DNA from 3 places in the Pseudoduganella lutea genome. Region 3 is predicted to be linked to each of the others. Evidence: predicted binding sites of a transcription regulator. Region 3 holds the regulator's gene; each other region holds the start of a gene.

Region 1 (4,787 bases), 1.5 Mb from region 3:
GGCGGCGGACTTGCTGCGGGAACGGGAAGGCGGCAGGCGGCGCAGTGTCTTCAGCGCCTCCGGGTCCTTGATGCCGATCGTGCGCTGGTCGACCGTGATCAGGCCGATTTCATTGAAGGCCGACAAAGTGCGGCTCACTGTTTCCAGTGTCAGGCCCAGGTAGCTGCCGATTTCATGACGGGTCATGCGCAGGTTGAACAGTTTGCTCGAATAACCCATCTGGGCGAAGCGGTCGGCCAGCGACACGAGGAAGCGGGCCACGCGGGCTTCGGCGCTCAGCGCGCCCAGCATGCCGATCATGGCCTGCTCGCGCACCAGTTCGCGGCTCATCACGCCATACATCATGTGTTCGAGTTCCACGTGGACACGGCCCAGCGCGGTCAGCTTCTTGAACGGCAGCAGGATCAGGTCGCAGTCGGACAGGGCGACCGCCTCGGACGAGTAATGGCGGCTGTGGATGCCATCGACGCCCAGCATGTCGCCTTTCATCGGGAAGCTCAGCACCTGCTCGTTGCCGAATTCGTCGATCAGGACGGTTTTCAGGAAGCCGGAGTTGACGATATACAGCGTGTCGAACGGCTGGCCGATCGTATGGATGCGCTGGCCGGTCTTGAACTGTACGTGCTGGAACAGTAATTCCTCGGCGTTGACGGAGCAGGCCGCGGGAATATGCAGGAGGTCGCAGACTTCCTTCAGGTTCGACCAGAGACGGCCCTGGCGCTGGCGGCCCGCTTCCATGGCGGGGGATTGGGCAGCCGGGGAGGCGACTCGGGTTTCGGACATTTGCGTGGGGAGCATGCTTATCTCCTGATTTCAGGTCATGTATGTTCGGATTTAAAAGCGAATGTTTGAAGCTAAAACTGAAACAATTCCTGGTTTTGAACCCGGTTTTGAACTACCGGTATTTTTTTGCTGTTGCGGTCAATCCAAGTGGATTTGCGGCAACTCGCTTTGGAATGGTTTCAGTATGCCAACGGGGGGAGGGATGGATATCGGCAAGCGCTGAATGTGCTCGTAGGAGCCAGCGCCAAACTGTAGGAATACTCCTACTGGCCGAGACGGTGCTTCATAGAGAGGGGGAGGGCCCGCAGGCAGGCGCGGCGGGTCAGGATTTGAACGGCGACAGTAGTTTATGCGCCACTGCGTATTGAACCATTTCCGACAGTGAGCTCATTCCCATTTTTTGCATGATGCGCGTTTTATGGGTACTGACGGTTTTTACCGAGAGGTGCAGGCTATTGGCGATTTCAGTAATCGACTTGCCGGAAACGAGTAAGGAGAATACCTCGAATTCGCGGTCCGACAGTTGTTTGTGCAGCAGGCTTTCATTCGGCATCATGATATTGAGTGCCAGCTGCTCGGCGACTTCGGTGCTGATATATGGCCGGCCCGAGGCCACCTTGTGGATGGCGCCGACCAGCTGCGTGCCGGCACTCTCCTTGGTCAGGTAGCCCTGGGCGCCGGCGCGGATGGCGCGCACGGCGTATTGTTCCTCTTCGTGCATGGTGAGGATCAGCACGTTCAGCTTCGGGGCTTCGCTGCGGATCTGGCGGATCAGGTCGACGCCACTGCGCCCCGGCATCGACAAGTCGAGCAGCAGCAGGTCGAAGCCGCCCTGACGCACATGGCGCAATACCTCGAAGCCGTCGACGGCTTCGCCGACGATGTCGATATCGGGGGCACCGTCGAGGATGCGCTTGAGTCCTTCGCGCATGATGGTGTGGTCGTCTGCGATGACTATTCTGATCATGGGTGGTTTGGTGACACTCCGGTGTTGCCTGTCATCCCGGTGGCGCGGTCTGGAACCATGCGGGAGCAGAATGTGCGATATCGAGCAAAGGTTCGATGCGGCGACGGCGATTGTTGCGAGACTTGTGCAAGACCTATTCGGGCAGGGGTTCTTGCAGCAGCCGGTGCACGAGCACCGGGATCTTTGAATGCGACAAGACCTTGTTGGTGACACTCCCCAGCAACAGCTGGCCCCAGCCGCTACGGCCGTGGGAGCCGATGAAGATCAGGTCGCAGCCTTTTTGCGCGGCGATTTCGACGATTTTCAGGGCCGCGCTTTCGGCAAAGGCTGTCATGCTTTCGCACCGCACGCCTTTCTTGTCGCACGATGCGACGATCGATTGCACGTGGTCGCGGCCAGCGCGCGCCATGGCGGCGCGGTATTCTTCTTCGCTGGGGTAGCTTGGCGGAATGATCTCGACATAAATCGGGTACTGGTATTCGGGTGCAACAAACAGGGCGAGGACCTCGGCACCGAGTTGCTGGGCAAACGACACGCCGGCGCAGGCGGTCATACGGGAGACCGCGGAACCATCGGTAGTGATCAGAATTTTCCGGTACATGTCAGCTCCTCGAATACATGCGCGCCCCCATTGTAGTCGCGAATCGCGCTCTTGTCTGGATGTAAAGACTTGATCTTTCTCAATAGTGAGATGAAATTGGCACGAACTTGGCCCGAATGCCATGTTTGTACTTGATAAACATCAAAGCGAGCCGGCGACCCAAATACAACAGAAAAGCCGCCTTTTGCTGTTGCCGCGCGGGATTGACCGGACCGGGATTGAACAAGCGGACGACCCCCTGCTACACTCGCGGAAGTGCGTGAATATTGCCGAGCGTCATCACTCAAGACCCTTAGGCAGTTGATACGAAAGCATTTTTTGATTATGGAGAAGCAGGGATATGACCGACGCCGCTGATGATTTCGACGCATTATTCGAGGAAGTGTCCGCGCAGCGTGCCACCGCCTCCCCGGCGCCGGCGCCCGCACCCGCGCCGGCCGCTGCTGCCGGTGACGACCTGGAAAGCCTGTTCGACGAGATCGCCTCGACCCGTACCGCTCCCGCGCCTGCGCCATCGGCTCCAGCTGCCGCTGCCGTGCAGGCAGCCGACGCGCCGGCCGGCGAGGAAGGCCAGCAGGATGGCACCATGTTCGAACGCCTGGGCGGCATCGTTCGCCTGTTGCACGACTCGCTGCGCGAACTTGGCTACGACAAGGCGCTGACGGAGGCCTCGAGCCAGATCGTGGACGCACAGGACCGCCTGGAATACGTGGCCTCGCTGACCGAACAGGCTGCCAACAAGGTGTTGAACACGCTCGACGATGGCATGCCCGCACAGGACGTGCTGTCGAAGAAGTCCAAGGAAATGGAAGACCGCTGGGCCGCGCTGTTCGACGGCAAGCTCAGCATTGAAGAATTCAAGACGCTGGCCGGCGACTCGCGCGCATTTGCGCAAGCCGTGTCCGAAGCCACCGAAGCCGAGAAGGCGCGCCTGCTTGAAATCATGATGGCGCAGGATTTCCAGGATATCACCGGCCAGTTGATCAAGAAGGTGGTGATCATCACCAAGACGGTCGAGTCGGAACTGGCCCAGCTGCTGAAGGACAATGCGCCGCCTGACAAGCGCGAGCTCATTGCGCAGAAAGAGGCCCTGGAAGTGTCGCTGATGAGTGGGCCGTCGGCCCCGTCCGTGGCGCTGAACCAGGACAATGTGGACGACCTGCTTGCCGACCTGGGGTTCTGATGGACGATATGCTCAAGGAGTTCGTCGTCGAGGCGATGGACCTGGCGGTCAATGTCGAGGAGCACCTGCTGCATCTCGAACGCGATCCGCAGAACAAGGAAACGCTGAACGCCGTGTTCCGTTCGTTCCACACCATCAAGGGTGGGGCGGGCTTCATGAATCTCGGTGCGCTCGTGTCGGCCTGTCACCTGACGGAAAACCTGTTCGATGCGCTGCGCACCGGTGTCGCGCCCGTCACGCCGCTGTCGATCGAGGCGGCGCTCCAGGCGTCCGGCTTCGTGGCCGACCAGCTGGCGGAACTGAACAACGGCGCCGCGCCGGATAGCCTCGGGCCGATGCCGGCCGACCTGGAAGCGATCCTGACGGACGCCATCAATGGCAAGGAAAGCTCGGCCAAGCCGGCGGCGAAGGCCGCGCCGGCACCGGCCCCCGTGGCGCCGCCGGCACCCGCCGCGCCAGCCGCGACGGCACCGCGTGCGCCGTCGGCCGATGGCCTGGACTGGGAATCGATGTACGAGGCGGTCGTGCCGCCGGGAACGTATGCGCGGCCCGCCGGGGCACCTGCCGCCGCACCGGTTGCTCCTCCCGCCAGCGCTGCCGTCAGCGCTCCCGTGGCGCCTGCCGCCGAAGCGCCGGCCGCCCCGGCGCCCGTTGCCGCACCGTCCGTCGATGCGTCCGGGAAGAAATGGGATGGTGTCGAGCGCCGCGACGAAGCCAAGGCTGCCCATGCCGCGCCCGCGAAAGAGGAAAGCATCCGTATCGACGCGGTCAAGCTCGACGCGCTGCTGGAAGTGGCCGGCGAATCCGTGCAGGCCGCCAACCAGGCCGCCGTGCTGCTGGAGCGCCTGCAGCAGTTCAAGTTCGAAGGCCAGGCCGCCACGCTGATGTCGGCCCTGACCGAAACGCTGGAACGGGCGTCGCGCTATTCGACGGAACTGCAGCGCGCCACGCTGGCAACCCGCATGCAACCGGTCGGCAGGCTGTTCCAGAAATTCCCGCGCCTGGTGCGCGAACTGGCGAAAGACCTGGGCAAGGAAGTCGAACTGGTCATCGAAGGCGCGGAAACGGAAGTGGACCGCGTCGTCGTCGACAGCCTGTACGATCCGCTCGTGCACATGCTGCGCAACGCGCTCGACCACGGCGTGGAAGGCCCGGACGCCCGTATTGCCGCCGGCAAGAACCCGAAGGCAACGATCCTGCTGAAAGCGTGGCAGGAAGCCAACAGTGTGATGATCGTGCTGCAGGACGACGGC
Region 2 (4,787 bases), 700 kb from region 3:
GTCGCCGGTCAGCCACGGCGTTCGCGGCGGGTGCCGCCGGGTGCCGGCGGTTCCAGCCGCAACCCGCGCATCGGGCTGCCCTGCGCGCGGCGCTCGGCCAGCGCCAGTTCCTCGGCCGCCCGGCCCAGGTGGGCCGACCCGTCGATGGCTGCATCCAGTTCGAACACGGCGACCGCGCGCGACAGGTTCACGGCTTGCTCCTGCAGGCTTTCCGCCGCCGCCGCGGCCTCTTCGACGAGGGCGGCATTCTGCTGTGTGACGTCGTCGATCTGGCCCACCGCCTGGTTCACTTCCGAGATGCCTTGCGCCTGTTCGGCACTGGCGGCACTGATGCGGCCGATGATGTGGTTGACCTGCTGCACCGAGGAGACGATGTCGCCCATGCTGCTGCCGGCCAGGCTGACCGATGCCGCGCCATTGTCGATCGTGGAGACGGATGCGGCGATCAGTTCCTTGATTTCCTTCGCGGCGGCGGCCGAGCGCGCCGCCAGCACGCGCACCTCGCCGGCCACCACGGCGAAGCCGCGGCCCTGTTCGCCGGCGCGCGCCGCTTCGACGGCCGCGTTCAGCGCGAGGATATTAGTCTGGAACGAGATGCTGTCGATCACGCCGGTGATTTCCACGATCTTGCGCGAACTGGCACGGATCGATTCCATCGTCGTCACCGCCTGGGCGACGGCGGCGCCGCCTTTTTCCGCCATCGCGGTGGCGGTGGCCGCAAGCTGGCACGCTTCGCGGGCGCTGTCGGCGTTGTGCCGCACGGCCTTGGTGAGGGTGGCCATGGCGCTGGCCGTTTCTTCCAGCGAGCCGGCCTGGAGCTCGGTACGGCTGGACAGGTCGAAGTTGCCGACGGCGATTTCATGCGATGCCGTGTCGATCGACTGCACCGCGCCGCGGATCGTGCGCAGCGTCTGGTTCAGGTTGGCGATGCTCTGGTCCAGCACACGGGCCGTTTCCGCGATCTCCTCGCGGCCGGCGTTCGGCCTGGCCGACGTCAGCCGGCCGGCGGCCAGGCTGCGCACCACGTCGGCGATCGAGCGGATGTCGCGCAGCAGCGCCGCGCGCACCAGCATCGATACCAGCAGCGACAGCGCCACCGACAGCACGCACAGGGCCGCCATCGCGATCCCCAGCTGGCGGAACTCGGCCTTGGCCGCGGCGTGGGCCGTTTCCGACAGTGATTTTTCCAGTGCGGCCAGCCGCTGCAATTCGCCTTCCAGCTGCACGAACTGGCGCTCGGCCTGCTGCATCGCATTGGTGGCGATCGACTGGTCCATCTGCGCCATCTCGATGGTTTCCAGCACGCCCTTGCGGTAGGCGATCAGCGCCTGGCTGGACGCGTCGACCAGCTGGCGTTCTTCCGGATCCGACACGCGCGCCAGTTGCACCAGTTGCTGTTCGATGCCGCGGTGGCGCGCGTGGATGCGGTCGGTCAGCTCATCGAGCCGGTTGCGCGCAAAGCTGCCGTTGACCCATGCCAGCAGCTGGTAGATGTTGGCATGGGCGTACTTGGCCTCGCCGGCAATGTCGGCCGCGGCCTTCAGCCGGGCGGCGCGCACCTGCACGAGGTTTTCCATCGATGCGTTCTGCCGCACCATGCCGACCCACGCGCAGGCGGTGATGGCCACCAGCAGGATCAACACGATGCTGGGTGCCAGCAACAGTTTGGGACCGATACGTAATTTGTTCAGCATGACAACTCCCGCCAGGGATAAATGAATGGTTTGTACGACTGGATGGTGGGCGACGCGCGGCGGCGTGCCGCTGGTTCAAGCGCCTGGTTCGCGCTGTTAATTCTTGTAGATGCCGGCTTCCAGCACGACGTCGCCGACGCGCAGGATGTAGGTGGTCTTCGGCTCGATCTTGCCGCTGACCGGGTTCTTGTACATGTAGTCGACCCAGCCCTTGCCCTGCCTGGCGGCCAGTTCGATGATCTCGCGCCGGTACACCTTGCCGCCGGCATCGGGCACGTCCGTCAGGTTCTTGCCCACGATCGACGGATTGATCGGGTGGGCGAGCACGATGCCTGTCTTGATGTCGCGCATGTCCACATACAGCTCGCCTTGCACGAATTCCGGATCCTTCGCGGCCAGCTTCTTCATCAGCGCTTCCTTGCCGTTCGCCTTCATGAAGGCGGCACCCCGCTCGGCCATGGCGATTGCGTCTTTCTCGGTCGGTTCCGGATTGGCGAACGCGGCCGCACCGACCGTGGCAAAGGCAAGGCATGCCATGCTTCGAATCAATATTTGTTTCATGGTGGACTCCAATGGTTGGTCAAGGTCAAACCATTGTGTGCCGACGCTGCCTGGAAGAAATTGCGCTAGCGCAAGGTGTCAAGAATCACGACGAAAAATTTCCACAGGGATATTGAGATATGGCAACACGCCCTGTTGGCGCATGTCTACGATGTGCTGACCCCTTCGTTTCCTTTGATCAGGAGCAACCAAATGACCAACGACCTCGCCCCGCAAAAATTCAAGCCCTACACCCGCCAGAGCATTCGCCAGGCGCGCCAGTGGCAATGGCTGCCGCCGGACCAGCAGGAAGCCGTGCAGGTGGTCTCCCACGTACTGCCGTTCCGCACCAATGAATACGTGCTCGAGAACCTGATCGACTGGCGTAACGTGCCGGACGATCCCATCTACCGCCTGGTGTTCCCGCACCGCGACATGCTGCCGGTCGACGAGTACCGCCAGTTGCGCGACCTGGTGATGGTGAAACACGACGACGCGGCCATTGCCGCCCTCGTGCACAAGATCCGCATGCGCATGAACCCGCACCCGGCCGGCCAGATGACGCACAACGTGCCGCGCGTGAACGACCACGTGCTCAAGGGCCTGCAGCACAAGTACAAGGAAACGGTGCTGTTCTTCCCCAGCGCCGGCCAGACGTGCCACGCCTATTGCACGTTCTGCTTCCGCTGGCCGCAGTTCGTGGGCATGGATGACATGAAGTTCGATGCCCGCGAAACCACGGAGCTCGTGTCGTACCTGAAATCGCACGAGGAAGTGACGGACGTGCTGATCACCGGCGGCGACCCGATGGTCATGAATACCCGCTCGCTGGCAGAATTCATCGAACCGTTGCTGGGCCCCGACATGGCCCATATCCAGAACATCCGCATCGGCACGAAGTCCGTCGCCTACTGGCCACAGCGCTTCGTGACCGACAAGGATGCGGACGACCTGCTGCGGCTGTTCGAGAAGGTGGTCGCAAGCGGCAAGAACCTGGCGATCATGGGCCACTACAACCACGCGGTCGAACTGCGCCAGGACATCGCGCAGAAGGCCGTCAAGCGCATCGTCGGCACGGGCGCCACCCTGCGCATGCAAGGGCCGCTGATCCGCCACATCAACGAGGACCCGCACAGCTGGGCCGAACTGTGGCGCACCGGCGTGCGCCTGGGCGCGATCCCGTACTACATGTTCGTCGAGCGTGACACGGGCCCGAGCGAATACTTCCAGCTGCCGCTGGCGCGCGCGCACGAGATCTTCCAGCAGGCTTACCAGATGGTGTCCGGCCTGGCGCGCACGGTGCGCGGCCCGTCGATGAGCGCATTCCCCGGCAAGGTCGCCATCGATGGCGTGGTCACGATCAACGGCGAGAAGCTGTTCGCGCTGCAGTTCCTGCAGGCCCGCAATCCGGACTGGGTAAGGAAGCCGTTCTTTGCAAAGTACGATGAGAAAGCCACGTGGCTTGATCACCTGAAGCCCGCCTTCGGCAAGGAAAAATTCTTCTTCGAGACCGATGAGGACAGCCACGCACCGAAGGAACGCAAGGTGATCCCGATCGCCAGCGCGCGCGATTACGCATCGCGCGGCAACGCCGCCTGACGATGAAGCCGCCCGCGCCCGCGCCTGGATCCGCGCCTGTCGCCGCGCCATCCCTGCTGTCGGGCGGCGGGTTGCGCGTGCCGGGCCGGTTGTCCGGACCGGCCTTGCTGTGCCTTGTGTTCCTGCCATTCGCGCTGGGGCATTACCTGTCATGCCTGCTGCGCACGGTGAACGCGGTGCTGGCGCCGCAGCTGGTCGAAGCGGCGGCGCTGACGCCGGGCGACCTGGGCGTGCTCACCAGCGCCTACTTCCTGGCCTTCGCGGTGGCCCAGCTGCCGGTCGGCATCGCGCTGGACCGTTTCGGCCCGCGCCTGGTGCAGTTCCCCATGCTGCTGCTGGCGGCCGTGGGCACGATGGCCTTTGCGTTCAGCAGCGACTTCGCCCAGATGCTGGCCGCGCGCACGGTGATGGGGCTGGGCCTGGGCGGCTGCTTCATGGCGGCCGTGAAGGCGCTTTCCACGTGGATGCCGGCCGCCAGGCTGCCGTCGGTGCAGGGTTACCTGATCGCCGTCGGCGGGCTGGGCGCCGCGTCGTCCACGCTGCCGGTGCGTGTGTTCCTGCACCATGCTCAATGGCGCTCGCTGTTCATCGCGCTGGCGCTGGCCTGCGTGGTCGCGGCGCTGCTGGTGCTGCTGCTGGCGCCCACGCCGGCCACGCCCGAAGGGCCGGACGGGATGAACGAGCCGAAGCCGCCGGTCCGCATGGCGGTCTACGCCGAGGTGTTCCGCCACGCGGCTTTTCGCGAAACGGCCGCGGTGGTGCTGGTACCCCACACGGTGTTCTTCGGCCTGCAAGGCCTGTGGATCGGGCGCTGGCTGACGGACGCAGGCCGCTTTCCGGAGCAGGACGTGGCATGGCTGCTGGCCATCGGCATGGCGGCCGTGATCGCCGGCGCCATCGCCGTGGGCAAGGTGACGGAATGGGCGGCAAGGCGCGGCGTCGACGCGATCACCG
Region 3 (4,787 bases):
AGCACCAGCGCCAGTTCGTGGCGCACCGCGGCGAAGGAGGGCGCCAGCTCGTTGGCGGGCAGTTCCGCGATCGCCATCTCGGCATCCATCGTGGCCTTGATCAGCCGTTTCGCGCCGAGCACGCCGATGGCGCCGCGCAGCGTGTGGAAAGTGCGCGCGGCGGCTTGCACATCGCCGGCTGCCAGCGCCTGGTCCGCTTCATCGGCCGGGGCCATGCCGCCTTCGAGGGCACTTTCCACCATCTTGCGCATCAACGCCCGGCCTTTCGGATCGCGGCCCATCACGCGCGCCAGGCTGTCCATGCTGAACACGGGTTCATCGCCCTGCGCCGCAGGCAGTACCTGCCCGGACGCATCCGTCGACCTGCGCCGCGCCGGCACGTAGCGCTCGATCACCGTCATCATCTCTTCGACAACGACCGGCTTGGCGATGAAGTCGGTGATGCCGGCCGCCATGCAGCGGTCCCGCTCGGAGGACAGCACGCCGGCCGTCATCGCGATGACGGGCAATGTCAGTTGCAGCTCGGTGCGAATGGCCGCGGTCGCCGAGAAGCCGTCCAGCACGGGCATCTGCATGTCCATCAGCACGATGTCGTAGCGCTGCGCATCGACCCGCAGCACGTCGAGCGCCTGCTGGCCGTCGCCCGCCACGTCGAGCGTGGCACCGGCATGCTCGAGGATGCCGCGCGCCACCGCCTGGTTCAGCGGATTGTCCTCGACCAGCAGGAAATGCACGCCTTGCAGTCGGCCCGTATGGCTGCCGGTGGCGGGCACCAGTTCGCTGCCGCCGACCTTCACCACCAGTGCCTGGTGCAGCGCGTCGAACAGCGTGGAACTGGTGATCGGCTTGACCAGCACGGCATCGGCTTCGGCGCTTCGGGAGATTTCCTCGAGCCGCTCGCGCGCGAACGCATTGAGCATCACCACGATCGGTTGCCGCTGGCCGACCGCCTCGCGGCGGATCGCCGCGGCCGGCGCGTGGCCGTCCGGGCCAGCCATGTGCCAGTCGGCCAGCACCACGTCGTACGGCCGGCCGCTGCGGAGGCGGAACGAGAACATCGCCAGCGCGGCGCTGCCGGAATCGACGAGCTCCGCTTCCCAGCCCCAGGCGCGGATCAGCCGGCCGATCAGGTCGCGGCTGGTGGCATTGTCGTCCGCCACCAGCACGGCCAGGTGGCCGGCCGCGGGCTTGCGTGGCGCTTCCAGCCGGGGCAGCACGCCGAACGGCAGCGTGAACCAGAAGCGGCTGCCCTTGCCCGGTTCGCTTTCGACCTGGATCTCGCCACCCATCAGTTCGATCAGCCGGCGCGTGATCGCCAGCCCCAGGCCGGTGCCGCCGAAGCGGCGCGTGATGCTTTCATCGGCCTGCGTGAAGGCCTGGAACAGGTGCGACAGCTGTTCCGGGTTCATGCCCATGCCGGTATCGCGTACCTCGAAACGCAGCCGCGCGGTGGCGGCGTCCTGCTCTTCGACCTTGACCTCGACCACGACCTCGCCCTGGGCGGTGAACTTGATCGCGTTGCCGGCCAGGTTCACCAGCACCTGCTGCAACCGCAGCGCGTCGCCATGCAGCAGCCGGGGTACCTCGGCATCGACGACGATGGCCAGTTCCAGTTCCTTGTCGCCCGCATTCATCGTCATGGTCGTGGCCAGGGTGCTCATCGATTCGTCCAGGTCGAACTCGACGGGCGACAGTTCCATGCGCTGCGCCTCGATCTTGGAGAAATCCAGCACGTCGTTCAGGATGCCCAGCAGCGAATCGCCGGCGGTGCGGATCATGTGCAGGTACTTGCGCTGCTGCGGCGCGAGGTCGGTGTTCTGCAGCAGTTGCGCCATGCCCAGCACGGCATTCATCGGCGTGCGGATTTCATGGCTCATGTTGGCCACGAAGTCGCTCTTGGCGCGGTTCGCCGCCTCGGCCCGGTCGCGCGCCCGTTCCAGCTCGGCGGCGCGCATTTCCAGCTCCTCCATCAGCTCGCGCGCATGGTCGTCGGCCGCCTCGCGCTCGCGCATCAGGGCGTTGAATGCACCGGTCAGCTCGCCGACCTCGTCGCGCGACGTGACCGGCAGCGGCGTGAAGTGCCGCGGGTCGCCCCGCAGGGCGCCGATCGCGTCACGCAGGCGCATCAGCGGCGACATCAGCCGCAACATGACCCAGGTGATGACGGCGGCGGTGACGAGCGAGGCCAGCGAGCCCCATAACGCCAGCCGTGTCAGCAAGTCTTTGAACGGTTCGAAGGCTTCCTCGGCGGGCAGGTTGGCGACCAGGATCCACGGCACCGTCTTCAGCCGCTTGTAGCTGAGCAGCGAGCGCACGCCGCTGCCGTCGGCACTGACCGTGGTGCCCTCGAAGCCTTCGCGCAGGGCCAGCAGGGTGGCGGAAAAACCGCCCGGATCGCGTGGCTGCAGCAGGCGGGCCGGATCGGGGTGCACCACGTAGACCGACGGTTCGTAGCCGGTGACGATGTAGTAATAGCCGGTGCGGCCCACCTTGGCCGTGCGCAGGTGGCCCAGCAGGTTGTCCTTGTACAGCCGCAGCACGCCGATCAGCACGCAGGCCACGTCGCCTTCCTCGCTGAGCACGGGCGCGACGATCTGCACGACGGGCTGCCTGTTCGCCTTGCCGATCACCGGTTCGGCAATCAGCGGCGCCTTTTCCCGCATCACGCGCTGGAAGTAGGCGCGCTCCACCACGCTGACGCCGGGGCGGCCCGGCAGCGCCGGCACGTCCGCCACGATGGTGCCGGCGGGACTGACGACGAGGATGTCGTCGAACAGGCGAAGCACGGCGCGGTAGTCGTAGTGGGCGCGCAGGGCCGGCGGGTCATTGCAGATCTCGCGCGGCTGCCAGCGGGCCGATTCGGCAACGATGTCGCGCAGCAGCGCCATGCGTTCATCGAGTTCCAGTGCGGTACGGGCGATCAGCGCGTCCTGCTGGGCAAACAGCACGCGCGAGAAATCCTTCTGCATGCGCTGGGCCTGCAGCACGGTGACCAGCGCGATCATCACGATCGACGTGATGGTCGTCGCCAGCGCGACTTTCGCCTTGATACCAAGCGGTCGCATGTCTCCTCCCGCCACGATGTTGTCGGGCCACTATGCGCCGCCGGGTCACTTGCACACTGTGCGGAAGGGCACGCTGCAGGCAAGTTTCCCGGCGTCGTGTTGGCAAGTGCTATCAAGTACACTGTGAGGCACCGTAACCGGACCATGACCATGATGCACGAGCTTCCCTCCCTGACCCTGCCCGGCGCAACGATCGACATCCTGAAGGCGCGCTGCGCCACCTGCAGCATGCACCAGCTATGCCTGCCGATGGGGCTGGAAGTGGGTGACATGGACAAGCTCGACGAGATCATCGGCCGGCGTCGCAGGCTGCAGAAGGGCGAGAACCTGTTCCGCATCGGCGACCCGTTTACGCGCCTGTACGCGATCCGGCTCGGCCATTTCAAGACCTACCAGATCAATGCCCATGGCGAGGAACAGGTGACGGGTTTCCAGATGGGCGGTGAACTGCTGGGCATGGACGCGATCAGTACCGACCGCCACTACTGCAGCGCGCAGGCGCTGGAAGACAGCGAAGTGTGCGAAATCCCGTTCGCCAGCCTGGAACAGCTGCTGGTCGACATGCCGACCCTGCTGCGCCACTTCCATCGCATGATGAGCCAGGAAATCACGCGCGAGCAAAGCGTGATGCTATTGCTGGGCAATATGCAGGCCACGCAGCGCTTTGCCGCCTTCCTCGTCAACCTGGCTTCGCGTTACGAAGCGCGCGGGTACTCGGGCACCGCGTTCCACCTGCGCATGTCGCGCGAGGATATCGGCAACTACCTGGGCCTCACGATCGAGAGCATCAGCCGCCTGCTGAACAAGTTCAAGAAGCAGGGCTTGCTGAAGGTGGCGAACCGCGAGATCGAGGTGCTCGACCTGCCGCGGCTGAAAGCCATCACGGCGGGCACCGAAACCTGCGCCTGACTGCCAGCGGCCTGCCAGCGCTTCCAGGAAATGTTCCAGAAAAACCGGTGACAGACACCGGTTTTCAGGAAATATTTCAAAAATACCGGTGTCTGTCACCGGTTTTGCCCTGACGCCAGCGAGGCTGTCCGCTGCGCTGGCCATAGCCATTGGCCCTCCAGGCGCCACGTCCGCTTGTCATCTTCCACCAGCACGGTCCAGCGGCTGCGCTCGAGCAGCGGCAGGGACACGGCGAAGTCGCCCTTGTCGTCGGGGCGCACCAGCAGCCGCAAGTCCTTTTCCGGCTGCGTGGCGTGGGCCAGGTGCACCTGCAGAGCACCGTGCAAGGGCACGGCGGCCGACAGTCGGCCCTGCAGCACGCCGTGCGCGGCATCGTAGCGCAGCGTGACGGCGGCACCCAGCGTGGCGGCGGCGCGGTCGCGCCGCAAGTCCTGGTTGATCGCCTTGCCGCGCTTGTAGTAGTCGCCGACCACCAGCGCATCCGGCTGCGCGAAGGCCAGCCAGGCCGTGCCGAAGCCGGCGACCAGCACGATGGCCGGGCCGGCCATCAGCAGCCAGGGCCACCGTTCGCGGTACCACGGCGTGGCGGAAATCGTCTGCATGCCTGTCTCCTTCAGCGCGGCACGATGAACACCGCGCGCTCTGTCACGGCGAGGTGCGCGTCGCCCAGCGCCGTCACCGTGAATGCGATGTCGTTGGAACCGGCATGGCCCGCGCCATGGGGTGCCTGCACCCGCACCGGAATGGCACGTGTTTCGGTGGCAGCCAGCGCGACGACGCCGCCGCTGGCCAGCGCCAGGCCGGGCAGGCCGG

Evidence for each region. The regulator FNR, encoded in region 3, switches genes on or off when oxygen is low (the NO sensors DNR and NnrR bind a similar motif). The targets are predictions, from matches to a motif close to TTGATNNNNATCAA.
Region 1: the regulator FNR is predicted to act here: its motif matches at 2,483-2,496, upstream of EWM63_RS19990 (universal stress protein).
Region 2: the regulator FNR is predicted to act here: its motif matches at 2,430-2,443, upstream of EWM63_RS16365 (KamA family radical SAM protein).

The regions. Positions count from the first base shown of each region.
Region 1 covers NZ_CP035913.1:4,699,736-4,704,522, forward strand. Annotated here, with positions in the region: gene EWM63_RS19980 (Crp/Fnr family transcriptional regulator) at 1-738, opposite strand, end outside; gene EWM63_RS19985 (response regulator) at 1,106-1,750, opposite strand; gene EWM63_RS19990 (universal stress protein) at 1,884-2,351, opposite strand; gene EWM63_RS19995 (protein phosphatase CheZ) at 2,692-3,534, shown strand; gene EWM63_RS20000 (chemotaxis protein CheA) at 3,534-4,787, shown strand, end outside.
Region 2 covers NZ_CP035913.1:3,850,071-3,854,857, forward strand. Annotated here, with positions in the region: gene EWM63_RS16355 (methyl-accepting chemotaxis protein) at 9-1,694, opposite strand; gene EWM63_RS16360 (cache domain-containing protein) at 1,791-2,255, opposite strand; gene EWM63_RS16365 (KamA family radical SAM protein) at 2,448-3,833, shown strand; gene EWM63_RS16370 (MFS transporter) at 3,836-4,787, shown strand, end outside.
Region 3 covers NZ_CP035913.1:3,151,189-3,155,975, forward strand. Annotated here, with positions in the region: gene EWM63_RS13290 (response regulator) at 1-3,065, opposite strand, end outside; gene fnr (fumarate/nitrate reduction transcriptional regulator Fnr) at 3,216-3,974, shown strand; gene EWM63_RS13300 (FixH family protein) at 4,070-4,576, opposite strand; gene ccoG (cytochrome c oxidase accessory protein CcoG) at 4,588-4,787, opposite strand, start outside.